DNA from 3 places in the Sporosarcina sp. P1 genome. Region 3 is predicted to be linked to each of the others. Evidence: riboswitches for the same ligand, from Rfam matches in the RefSeq annotation. Region 3 holds a riboswitch; each other region holds the start of a gene.
The links. A riboswitch is a leader RNA that binds a small molecule or an ion and turns the genes downstream of it on or off. The one in region 3 is predicted to bind thiamine pyrophosphate.
Positions count from the first base shown of each region.

Region 1: another riboswitch for thiamine pyrophosphate. It lies ahead of tenA (thiaminase II); the one in region 3 lies ahead of CSV73_RS12090 (thiamine phosphate synthase).
Region 2: another riboswitch for thiamine pyrophosphate. It lies ahead of CSV73_RS08390 (ECF transporter S component); the one in region 3 lies ahead of CSV73_RS12090 (thiamine phosphate synthase).

Region 1 covers NZ_PDYS01000002.1:302,873-307,091, forward strand. The annotation lists gene ureG (urease accessory protein UreG) at 1-136, shown strand, start outside; gene CSV73_RS04405 (urease accessory protein UreD) at 129-953, shown strand; gene CSV73_RS04415 (YheE family protein) at 1,614-2,051, shown strand; TPP riboswitch at 2,218-2,320, shown strand; gene tenA (thiaminase II) at 2,412-3,107, shown strand; gene CSV73_RS04425 (DUF3889 domain-containing protein) at 3,177-3,539, shown strand; gene CSV73_RS04430 (nitric oxide synthase oxygenase) at 3,583-4,219, opposite strand, start outside.
Region 2 covers NZ_PDYS01000006.1:90,135-94,353, reverse strand. The annotation lists gene CSV73_RS08400 (energy-coupling factor transporter transmembrane component T family protein) at 1-598, opposite strand, end outside; gene CSV73_RS08395 (ABC transporter ATP-binding protein) at 576-2,042, opposite strand; gene CSV73_RS08390 (ECF transporter S component) at 2,064-2,633, opposite strand; TPP riboswitch at 2,716-2,827, opposite strand; gene CSV73_RS08385 (exonuclease domain-containing protein) at 3,015-3,587, shown strand; gene CSV73_RS08380 (multicopper oxidase family protein) at 3,993-4,219, shown strand, end outside.
Region 3 covers NZ_PDYS01000012.1:61,811-66,029, reverse strand. The annotation lists gene CSV73_RS12100 (superoxide dismutase family protein) at 46-654, opposite strand; gene CSV73_RS12095 (phosphoribosylaminoimidazolesuccinocarboxamide synthase) at 1,097-1,777, opposite strand; TPP riboswitch at 2,038-2,146, shown strand; gene CSV73_RS12090 (thiamine phosphate synthase) at 2,217-2,816, shown strand; gene thiS (sulfur carrier protein ThiS) at 2,800-3,006, shown strand; gene CSV73_RS12080 (thiazole synthase) at 3,003-3,776, shown strand; gene CSV73_RS12075 (ThiF family adenylyltransferase) at 3,773-4,219, shown strand, end outside.

The sequences.
Region 1 (4,219 bases), on a different contig from region 3:
GGAATCTGACACGAAAATATTTAGAGGGAATAAACCGTTCTTTTTTACTAATTTAAAAGATGATCAGGGACTAGATGAAGTAGTAGAGTGGGTCAGGAAGCATGCGTTGTTAAAAGGACTAGGACAAGATGTCTGAATGGACAGGTGTTCTTGACCTCGTCATGGAAAATCGGCTAGGCCGCTCCGTGGCGAAAAGTGTCTACTTTCAAGGCGCATTTAAAGTAATGCGTCCCGTCTATTTCAATAAGAATAGTTATCCATGCTATTACTTATTGAATCCTGGCGGTGGTTATTTAGATGGTGATCGGTATCAAATGAAAGTCACACTGGGTGAACAGGCAATGCTAACGTTGACGACTCAGTCAGCGACGAAAGTATATAAAACGCCGACCAAGCAAGTATACCAAGAGACCGTCTTTCATCTGAAAAAAGACAGTTATTTAGAGTACTTACCCGATGCACTGATTGCATACGAAGATGCCAGTTGTTATCAGAAAAATAGTGTGTATATGGAAAAGGGAGCAACTTTTCTGTATTCTGATATATTGACTCCAGGTTGGTCACCGGAAGGAAGAAAATTCAGCTACGACATGCTCCGTTTGAAAACGGAGATTTATATGGAAGGTCAACTTGTTGTCTTTGATCATATTAAACTTCATCCAGCATCCCAAGACATGAATGAGTTAGGATTTATGGAAGGATATACACATTTAGGTTCGTTAATTGTCGTTGGAGAAAAAACGAGTGATGCGCTATTGGATCGATTATATGAAACGATTCAACATGAGACTGGAGAATTTGCATTTGGATTATCCAAGCTTACTGTTCCGGGCTTCACTATTCGCATATTGGCAAACTATACACAAGTTATAGAACGGATTATTTCAGTCTGCCACCACGTGATTAGCGATGAATGGAATCAACCGAAACCAAGTTTTTTAAGGAAGTACTAAAGACAGCCCGACAATTCAAAAGAGTTGTCGGGCTTTTTCTAAGAATTTTGTTAGTACTATACAAATTACTATGTATGAATAGTATTGAAGAAGATTTTATAATTCAATATGATTTGAAGTTCGCAGATTGGAGTGTGTTCGAACAACTAAGGTACCAGACAAGCGAAATAGGTAGAGTGTCATTTCCGATGATTGAAACACAGAAATTAGGGTATTATTATACATACGAGCTGCGGCATTTTATGGGCTTTGGCCTCTCCGTCAAACTAAGCAAATTATAGGAGTTTTTGGGTGTATTGGCTCCAACACTCGAGTGGATTAACAGAGGCTACAATAGATCGTTATACAAATGTATATTTGGCATTCTTTGCAAGGAACAAAGGAGTAATTGAGTAGACGACATGTAAGATGACTGTGATCACCAATTTTTTAACCGTATTTCCGAATTCCATAAAATATGTCAGAACATGAATTGATTTGACAACAAACTATTGCTGAGATATATTTGAATTTAAATTTCAGTATGATAAGGAATTTATAAGTAGCAAAAATAATGGGAAATTAAACTATGGGCTAGGTTGCTTGAATTAGTATTGTTGATGAAGTAAGATGAGCTATTTAATAAAAAAAGAATGGATACTATTTTTGGAGGTGTTTCCTGTGGTAGATGACTTTGAAGTGGAAAAAGTTTTTGAAGACAGGCAGTACGAGCGAATTCAGTTTAAGCTCATCATAGAAGGTCGCAATTACAAAGCAGACTATCATGATGGTAAAATCCAATGGCTTAATCCACACCCTAAGCAAGACGTTGGTGAAGAAGAAGTAAATGCCATAGAGGATAAAGTTTTGGAACTGTTATCCGAGCAAGGGATTAGAAATGAAGCGGATGATATTGAGATCGAACGTTCGATTAGCAATAATCAAACTCGGCCACTTCAGTTATTTAAATTGAAGATTCAAGGCGAAGAATTTAAAGGCACATTTATTAATGGCGAAGTTGAGTGGTTTCATCCTAAACCACGACGTAAACTAAAAGAAGAGCGCGTGAAAAAAATAGAAGAAGATGTTCAGAAGAAGCTAAACGAACATTTAGAATAACGAATGGACACTACATGAAATCTGCCGAAATAGATGTAGTCGATTGGAAAAGATCTATTTAAGATCTGTTGCCAATGGAAGTGTTGTATGTAGTGCAACAAGTACTCTCAATTCGTTTGACCTTTCCGACAAGATATGACTACAATGGATACACAAATGAAATAGTTGTTACCGCTAGGGGTGCTCTGTTGAGCTGAGAGAAGCATATTGCTTTAACCCTTTAACTTGATCCGGTTCATACCGGCGTAAGGAAGTGGTGCAGATGTTACGTAGCTTAGTTAAGTGCTTTGTGACGTCTCTCCGCCACTTCTGGTCAAGAAGTGGTTTTTTCATTTATTAAGAAAAAAGGGGAGAGTATACATGAAGTTCACTGAGCGTTTATTAGAGAAAACATTACCGATTTGGAGACAGAATCATAGTCATCCGTTTGTCCAAGAAATTGGAAATGGGACGTTGGATCCGGATAATTTTCGATTTTATATGGTGCAAGACTATTTATACTTAATTGATTATGCGAAAGTGTTTGCTGTAGGCACTATGAAAGCGACCGATGTAGAGATGATGGGGAAATTCGCTGCGTTGCTTAACGGCACATTAAACACAGAAATGGAGCTTCATCGTAAATATGCGGCGCGCTTTGGCATTACCGAAGAAGAGCTCGAGAATGCCAAGCCGTCTCCAATTGTCCTAGCGTATACGCACTATATGCTACATGTTAGTCAAAACGGTTCTTTAGCAGAAGTAGTCGCTGCATTATTGCCTTGTGCGTGGAGTTACTGGGAGATAGGCAAAGAGCTTGCTGCGTTACCAGGAGCGTTGGATCATCCATTGTATGGTGACTGGATTCGCATGTATTCATCGGAGGACTTTGGTGAGTTGGCTACTTGGTGCTTAGAATTAATGGATGAAACTGCAGAAGGTAAACCTGAATCGGAACTAGCGAGGCTAGAAGAGATTTTCCTTAATACGACTCGTTATGAGTATATGTTCTGGGACATGGCGTATACGAAACAGATGTGGCCTGGTGTGCAGGAAGAACAGATGATTACAAAGTAATACACAATAAACGTCCGACTAACATAGTTGGATGTTTTTTATTTAGAATCGAATGGGTAGAAACAGCGCATGCTATTTCCAAAGGAGGTGTGCGCCATCTTAGCGAAAGTAGGTTTGGCACTTGGAGTATTATGGACAAGTGGGTGGGGTACTAGTGATGCGCCAGCTGCTGCACATAGTAAAGTTGAAGTACCGGCATACGCCAAATGGTCAAGGCTTGCGATCAAGCAAACGATGCTTAAATATCCTCATGCAGATATCAAGGATTACTTGCATATCGCAACCGACTCAAAAAAAGTTACAAACCTGGAAAAATTTCAACTTTGGCTAAAAGAGGAAGAACGGGAATTCGGTGTGATAGTGACTGTCACCTATTCAACTGAAACAGGTAAATTTATTCGCATTGATTTTCAAGAAATACCTGTTCACTAAAAAAACGCCCCTATACCATATAACATGGCACAGGGGCGTTGGTTTATTCGGGATCTTTCTGATAAAAGAAATTGGGTGTCATAATGTCATTGGCAAACCGCTTGTGATAAACATGCGTGGCAGCAGGTGACAGTGGTGGGATGAGCCATACCCAGTTACCTGTCACTCTTCTTCCAACACTCCGCTCTTTCTTTTCGAACGATTTGAATTGCTTCGCTGCGGTATGATGATCAACAAGTGTGACACCTTCCTTCTCGTAGGAATGTAGAACAGCTATATTCAACTCCACAAGTGCTTTGTCTATCCAAAGAGAACGATTGGATTTTGTGTTTAGCCCCATCAGTTTGGCGACAGACGGCAAAAGATTATAACGATCCGCATCTGCAAGATTACGTGCTCCAATTTCTGTGCCCATATACCAGCCGTTAAATGGTGCCATAGGATATTCAATTCCACCGATATCAAGACGCATATTGGAAATGATCGGAACGGCATACCATTTTGTATTTAACTCGGAAATTCCTTTAATTTCGGGATGACTGATAGGTACTTCCTTTACTGATGATTTCGGTAGTTCAAAGAGTCGTGGAGATTTCCCAAACTCTTGAATGACAAGTGGTAATACATCAAAAGGTGTTTTGTTCCCTCGCCATCCCAGACGTTCACACAACTTGGTCATC
Region 2 (4,219 bases), on a different contig from region 3:
GGGCAAATAGCGGAACTGTATAGGACTGCAATCGTTCATAGAAACCTCTAAATCCTTTTGAAAACTGGATATTTCGTACTTTTAAAGCATTCCTACGAATTTGTAGCTCTTCAGTTACAGCAGGAATTAAACGAAAAGCTGCAATAAAGCTATAGGCATATTTGGACGGCAGACGAAACTGTTGCATCATAGCATAAAAGAATAGTACAGGTTGGATAGTTAAGATAAACGTAAAGCCAACGAAGCCGAATGAAAGTGACTTACTTCCGAGCAAAAGCGCGTGTTGAATACTCTCTTCAGAAATCTTGAATAGCCCCCATTGCCAAATCACCGCTTCACCCTTACCGAACAACAACATGGTCAACCCAGTGGATAGGAATGAAATAGCTAACGGAATGGAAAGCAATGAAAGTTTCTTCAGCGAATAACCGCTAAATACATAAAATAATATTCCATATAAAATAGCTTGTGAGATAGCAAAAGATAAACTTTGATTTACGAGCGTAATAATCAAGAACGCAAAAAATACGATAAATTTTAACGCAGGATTGACTCGGAATAACCAGGTTTCGCGTTTAGGTGTGAACCAATTGAACACTCTTCGCACCTCCTACTCCATTAGCCGTATGCACAACACCATCAACTACAGTCCAAACAGCAGTAGCGAAGTTTTCTACTATTTCTGTATCATGCGTAACCATCAAAATTGTCATGCCTTCAGTGCGCAATTGTTCCAGCTTCTCAAGAATGGCGAAGGTGTTTCGTGCATCCTGCCCGAAAGTAGGCTCATCCAGTAACAAAATGTCTGTACTAGGAGTAAGAGCAGTTGCGACACTCAAACGACGCTTTTGACCCGTAGATAGCTGGTAAGGATGGCGCGAAACAGAATCAGGTAAGTTAAATAAGCACATCAATTCTTTCGCATATACGTCTGCATCATCTTTTGGCATGCCGTGTAAAGATACGGTTAACTCTTCCGTAATCGAGTTCGTCACAAATTGTAGTTCGGGATTTTGAAAGACGAGCGACAGACCTTGCGGGAGTTGCCGTTTCTTCTTTTTCCACGTAATGGGTACACCGTTCACTTCATAGATACCGCTAGTCCGAAGTAATTGCATGAGAGATAAAAGTAATGTACTTTTACCAGAACCATTTTCGCCAACAATTGTAATCCAGTCACCGGCCTGTACAGTCGCATGTTTGGCAGAAATCTTCTCCATTTGACCACGATGGCCGTGAAAGTCCTGGATTTGAATTTTCTTTTGTGATGAAACGGCTTGACGATTTATCATCATTAATTGAAACGCATCAGATGTTTTATATTCTTCCCATACCCCTGGGTACCAAATACCATATCGTTTCAGTTGTTCTTGAAAGTTTGCAAAAATATATGCTGGTGAACCATCTGCGATTATGACGCCATGATCATTAAACAACACAACACGATCTACCCAGTCAGCAATCAAATTGATTTTATGCTCCACAATGATCACAGTTTTATCAGCGGTTGCCTCTTTAATAGAAGACCAAATCTGTTGCGTGCCGTCCGGATCCAATAATGCAGAGGGTTCATCCAGAAATAGCACGTCAGGTTCTAATAATAAAACAGAAGCCAATGCTAACCGTTGTTTCATACCTTGAGACATTTCATTGATGGGCGTGTGGACATCTTTCAAATGCAAGTCCACACGCTTTAACACTTCTTCAATAAGAAGTGCCATTTCTTCACGCGGAACTTGAAGATTCTCTAAAACGAATGCAAGTTCTTCATCTACATAGGTCATACAGAATTGTGTGTCTGGGTCTTGGAAAACGAACCCCCATGAGTCAGGTAACAGAATGTCTGTTGCTTTCATTGGCAGTTCGATGGAGCTTGGTATAATGCCGCTCAGTACTTGGAGTAAAGTGGATTTCCCACAACCACTAGGACCAAGCATGAGAACTTTTTCGCCAGACTGAACAGAGAAGGAGAAGTCTTTAAAGACCAAAGCATCTTCTCCTGGAAACTTCAGTCGTAAATCTGTAACGCTGATGTTATTCATAGTTGGATCATACCTCCGCTTTTACTGATCAAGCATCGTATATTCTTTTTTATCAACAGGTCGAATGAGCGACGTCACACCTGTTGCTTCTAGCGCTCTTACAATGAGCACAGCAAAAATACCCGTGAAGATGAATGCGCTGATTGCACGTAATCCGTATTTTACAATGAGTGCCCATGTTTCGAGTGCTGCGTAACCATAAACCAAATCAAGTCCGAAACTTGCAAGACATGACGCGATTCCTGCTAATCCAGCAATTAAAATAGAATAGCGTTTATAACGGAATGCAGCGAACAATAATTCCGCAGCAAGACCCTGTGCGAGTCCATACATCAATACTTCAATACCATGACCAGCAAACGCAGATAAGGAAGCCCCTGCAATACTTGCGATGAGTGCAGTACCTGGTTTTCGTAATAATAAAAAGGCGAACGGCCCGACCATGAACCACATACCGTAAAGCAGTTGACGCGCGACAGGCATGATCGGTTTGACGACAGTGTATAAATCATCCCAAAACTTCATCAGCACGCCAAACACAACGCCAATCATGATGGTAATCAATAAATCGGTGAACTTTAACTTTTTCAAACTCTTCCACTCCTTGTTATTTTTTCATACAAAAAAGCCGTCTGAAGAGCAGACGGCCGAGGAAGGAAAGAGATTCCTGTATAATTCCATCGATCACGCTCTCTACGCTGGCATTACCCAGATCAGATTAACGGTCAGCAGTGGATTCATCTGCTATCTCAGCCTGATTCTCTCAAGCACCCGGACGGACAATCATGTAAGCAATCCTAGTATACAGCACGTTGAATTGTGTGGCAACTTATGAAATGACTACATGTTCAATAAAATGCTTGCAGTTTAAATTGAACATATTGTACTGAAATCCTGATATACTAATAGGATAGAAATGTTCATAATTAAATTCTCGATATAATGGAAATAGAGTGTAAAAGGAGTTTTCACATGACAAAACATATAGCGTTTATTGACGTGGAGACGACAGGTATGAGTGCCGAGGCGAGTGAAGTGATCGAGTTAGGCGTTATGCTGGGAGAGTATGAAAATAACCGTATTGTTCGGGTCGCTGATGAGTATTGCGAGTTTCAAGAACCGTTCTATTCCATTTCTCCGACGATTACGAATCTCACGGGCATTACCGATCAGATGGTAAGAGGGAAGTCGCTTGATATGGATAGAATTCTAAAAATACTTGATCAAGCAGACGGTATAGTAGCACATAACGCATCATTTGATAGGGGGTTCGTCAGCCGGCTATTACCTGAAACGCTCGATATGGACTGGTATTGCTCCGTCAGACAAATCAAATGGAAAAATTACGGCTTTGAAAACGGTAAACTGCAACAATTGCTGAGAGCGCACCGAATTCAAGTGCATAATGCCCACAGAGCACTTGACGATGCAAAAAACCTAGCACTCTTACTGAACTCGTCCAATCCGAATCTGACGGATGATACATTCATCTCCTATTTGATGAATAAAGCACCGATGAAGAAACCAGCCAAATCAAGATTTTAATAGTAGCGAATGATGTCCGGGAATACTTCACCGGGCATCTTTTTTGTATGGTTTAAGGTTTAAATCATGGGAAAGTGAGTCTTATAACAAAATCAAAGTATAGAATGATGACACAAAGACGTCATGGAAGTATGCTGAATTCTTATGTATAAACCAATCTGCACATCTTTTTCATAATCTTTTTCTATACTTAAAATATAGATGGCTAGGAAGTTTATTGAAGACTATAGAAGAGATGGGAGACAAATGAAAACGAAAGAGAAGAATCAGCGAAGAGAAATATAGGTCTACTGAAAACTATGAATGAATATGGGCGATGCCGCTTAAAAGCTTTTCATGTGCAAAGTTTTTTCATATATTTTTGCTATACTACTTTTGAAATAATTAGACAAAGGGGATATGAAAATGAGTAAAAAAATTCAAATGGGTATATTTTTGCTGAGTGCGATACTGATCAGTGGATGTAGTGACGATGCACAATCGAATGAACAGAACAATCAACACATGATGAATCAAAATAGCAACGAAGGAAATCATCACATGATGGGTGACTCTGCAATGGGTAACGGGCATATGAGCCATGATGACGTAGTGCGTTTAGAAGACTCGACAGGTGAAAATGAATTATATAT
Region 3 (4,219 bases):
GCGAAAAAAGGATGCCCCACACCTCGGGACATCCTGCCTTACCTATTACTTCATATTCTCAGATGTAATCTCTGCACAAGCAAATGGTGTTCCTGAATTGCCTGCTGGATCGGTAATGTTATCATCTGCGCCTTCATGGATAATCAATGCACTTCCATCTTCATCCATTAACGAATTTTCTTTTCCAGACTCAAGCGTAACTGCATCTGTCGTCACAGTAACTTTTGCGTTACCTTCTTCATCCGCCACAAGATTCTCCAAATCTCCTGCGTGGTGTCCTTCTGGATTCTCTAATCCATGCTTTTTATCTGTTGGGTTGAAATGACCGCCAGCAGACTCTTTAAAGTCCGGTGCAGTACAGACGCCGGTTTCATGGAAGTGCATACCGTGTTCTCCTGGCTCAAGGCCGGATACATCGATATCCATTGCTACTCCAGATGGCCCTTGCGTTAGCGTTACAGAACCAATTTCTTCTCCATCCACATTTATAACCGGCGCCATCACTTCAGGCTCCACTGTCTCCTCTTCTACAACTGGATCACCCGTGCCGTTCACCGGTTCTTTTTCCTTTTCATTTCCTTCATCCGTAGCGCCCCCGCAAGCTGCCATCAATAACGCTGAGCTCAATGCAATACTTGATAATTTCCACATCATTAAATTCCTCCTTGTATAAGTTATGTAATTCATTGTTCATTACTGATTGGATAATGAACTCATAGTGTGTAGTGTACCCCATTTCTCAAAATTCTAACATGTATCTATCATTTTAAGAGCGGATCGCGGACTGGATAGAGCGGTTACCTCGTGACATTGAGCGTTTACCGCTGGACTTTGAGCGCTTTACGCCCGACATAGAGCGTTTACACAGACACATTGAGCGCTTAACGACAAACATAGAGCGCAACCGCTTCCCCCTTCCAACAAATAAATGAAAGCCGCAGACAGATTAAAGTTTCGCTGATAGAAAAGGCCCTTTCATTAGCTAGAATTCACTACCGCACACTGGTGAAAAAGCAAACTATGTATCGCCACACACACTGGTTGCCAGTATAGGAAACATAAAAAACCGGAAACATTTTTCGTTTCCGGTCAAGTTTTATGAGAATAATATCTTTTCTAATTCCATTGGTTCAATATATGTATCGCCTCGATAAACGCGCATATTGCCTCCTGAAATTTCATCGATCAACATGATGTTGCGCTCAGGATCGCGACCGAATTCCAATTTGATATCATATAGTTCTAAACCTTTTTCCGCCATCTCTTTTCGCACTACTTCAGAAATTTGCTTTGTTAATTCTTTAAGTGTCGCATATTCTTCATGCGTTAAAATGTGAAGTTGCGCCAAAGCATCTTCCGAAATAGGTGGATCTTGACGTTCATCGTCTTTCAGCGTCACTTCCACGTAAGCATCCAGTACTTGTCCTTCTTCAGCGTATGCACCGAATCTGCGCAAGAAACTTCCGACCGCACGGTATCGACAAATCACTTCTAATCCTTTACCAAAGACCGTAGCAGGCTTCACCGTCATCGTCACTTCATCCAGATCGGCATCGATGTAATGTGTCGGTACGTTTTGCTCCTCCAATTTCTCGAAAAAGTATTTCGTCATGCGAAGTCCAGACTTCCCGGCACCTTCAATCGTCAGGCCTACTGTGTTGGCACCTGGATCAAATACACCATCTTCCCCTGTTACATCATCCTTGAATTTCAATAGCACGTGGCCATCTTCCAAGCGGTAGACGTCTTTCGTTTTACCAGAATAGGTTAATTTCATCCGTACGATTCTCCTCTATTCATAAATGTGTACTACCTATTCAGTATAAAGCACTTTGACGAGAAGAAAAAGTATTGTTTGACAAAAGTTGATGGACGTCCAGGTCGTTTTCACAAAATAATCTTATACGTAGGATAATTAATACAAGTGAATTGAGGCAAATGAATAAAATAGTTTGGCGCAATCATCTTCTAGTTTTTATGAAGAAACTCTTTTCATTCTCACACACACATGATACGCTAGTTCTGAAAATGAAATATTTTGACCATTAGGGGAATCCTTTACAAGGACTGAGAAAAGAGTGTGGCTCTGAAACCCTTATTACCTGAACAGGTTAGCACCTGCGGAGGGAAGTGGCGAGTCGTTCCGTATGTATTTCTGTCGACACATCCACCACTTTCCGATTCGGGAAGTGGTTTTTTCTATTGGAGGGGCATGAATGAAATTACTTGGCGTGACCGATGACCGTCTTTCGCTTGATGAACTAACACTTCACTTGCAACAGACAATACCGTTTCTGGATGCTATGATCTTGCGTGAAAAGTCCAAGACAGATGAACAACTGATAGATGTGATTTCACGTCTTGCGAATTGTGGATTCCCACTTGAAAAGCTCATTATACATGCCAGACCTTACGTAGCCAGCAAGCTAAACCTTTCGAACGTACAGTTGCCGGGCTATGGCATGAGTGTACGGAATGCACGTCGGAAGTTTCCCGAGCTAACATTCGGCTGCTCGATTCATTCAATAGAAGAAGCAAAAAAAGCTACGACAGAAGGAGCAGATTGGCTCTTATACGGGCATGTTTTCGAAACAAAATCAAAACCTGGCCTACCAGCACGCGGTACCGACGAATTGTTTTCTATTGCGAAGTGGAGTTCGATTCCCGTATATGCAATCGGCGGAATTCAGCCACATCATTTGCCTGATTTGCAGCGAAACAACGTAGCAGGCGCGGCTGTATTATCCCCTATGCGGTCACTAAACGTTTTACAGAGTTATAGAAAAGGAGAGGCGTTTAATGGAGAAAATGATTGACCTGAACGGAAAGTCGTATTCAGTCGTTCCGGAAGTAAGGACGATTCAGCAGTTACTTGAGCATTTAGGACTTGGTGATCGTATTTTGATTGTGGAGAAAAACAAAGAAATTTTGCAAAAAGAGTACTACGATGCACCGATTATGGATCGAGACCAAATTGAAATCATACATTTTGTAGGAGGCGGATGAAGATGTTAAAAATTGCAGATAAAGAATTCTCTTCACGTTTATTATTAGGTACAGGGAAATACCCTTCATTTGATATACAAAAGCAGGCAGTCGCAGAATCGGAAGCAGACATCCTCACATTCGCGGTACGGCGCATGGATATTTTTGAAGCATCGCAGCCTAATTTTCTAGAGCAATTGGATTTAACTCGCTATACATTGCTTCCAAATACTGCAGGTGCAAGCACAGCAGAAGAAGCCGTACATATCGCGCGTCTCGCAAAAGCATCCGGACTTTGTGACATGGTAAAGGTTGAAATCATTGGGTGCAGCCGTTCATTGCTTCCAGACCCTGTAGAAACATTACGTGCTTCTGAAATGCTATTAGAGGAAGGCTTTATTGTATTGCCTTATACGTCAGACGATGTAGTACTCGCAAAAAGACTATGCGAATTAGGCGTTCATGCCATCATGCCGGGCGCTGCGCCAATCGGTTCAGGCAGAGGCATTCTGAACCCGCTGAATCTGTCATTCATCATTGAGCAGTCCAATGTCCCCGTGATCATCGATGCAGGCGTTGGCTCACCAAAAGACGCAGCATTCGCGATGGAGCTCGGAGCAGACGGTGTCTTGTTAAATACAGCAGTGTCAGAAGCGGCAAATCCTGTCATGATGGCAGCCGCAATGAAGATGGCGATTGAAGCGGGACGTCTCGGTTATAAGGCAGGACGTATGCCAGTACGTGACTATGGTGTAGCTAGCAGTCCCACTGAAGGACTTGTGACAAATTGATTGGTAAATATTCTCGGCAAGAGCTGTTTGCACCGATCGGACTGGTTGGGCAACAGCGTATTCGTGAAGCAAAAGTTTTCGTCTTAGGAGCGGGTGCACTCGGTTCTTCTGGAGCGGAGATGCTAGTCCGGGCAGGTGTCGGTGAACTGACGATTGTCGATCGCGATATTTTGGAATGGACCAATCTCCATAGACAGCAATTATATACGGAACAAGATGTCATCGATCAATTGCCAAAAGCAATTGCTGCGGAAAGCCGATTGCGCGCTATCAACAGCGATGTGAAAGTGCGTGGGATTGTAGCGGATGTGACGCCAGAAAACATCCTCGAATTATTCGAAGGCCATCAATTCATTCTCGACGGCACAGATAATATCGAAACTCGATTACTGGCAAATGACGCCGCATTACAACTGGGCATCCCTTTCTTCATGGGTGCTTGC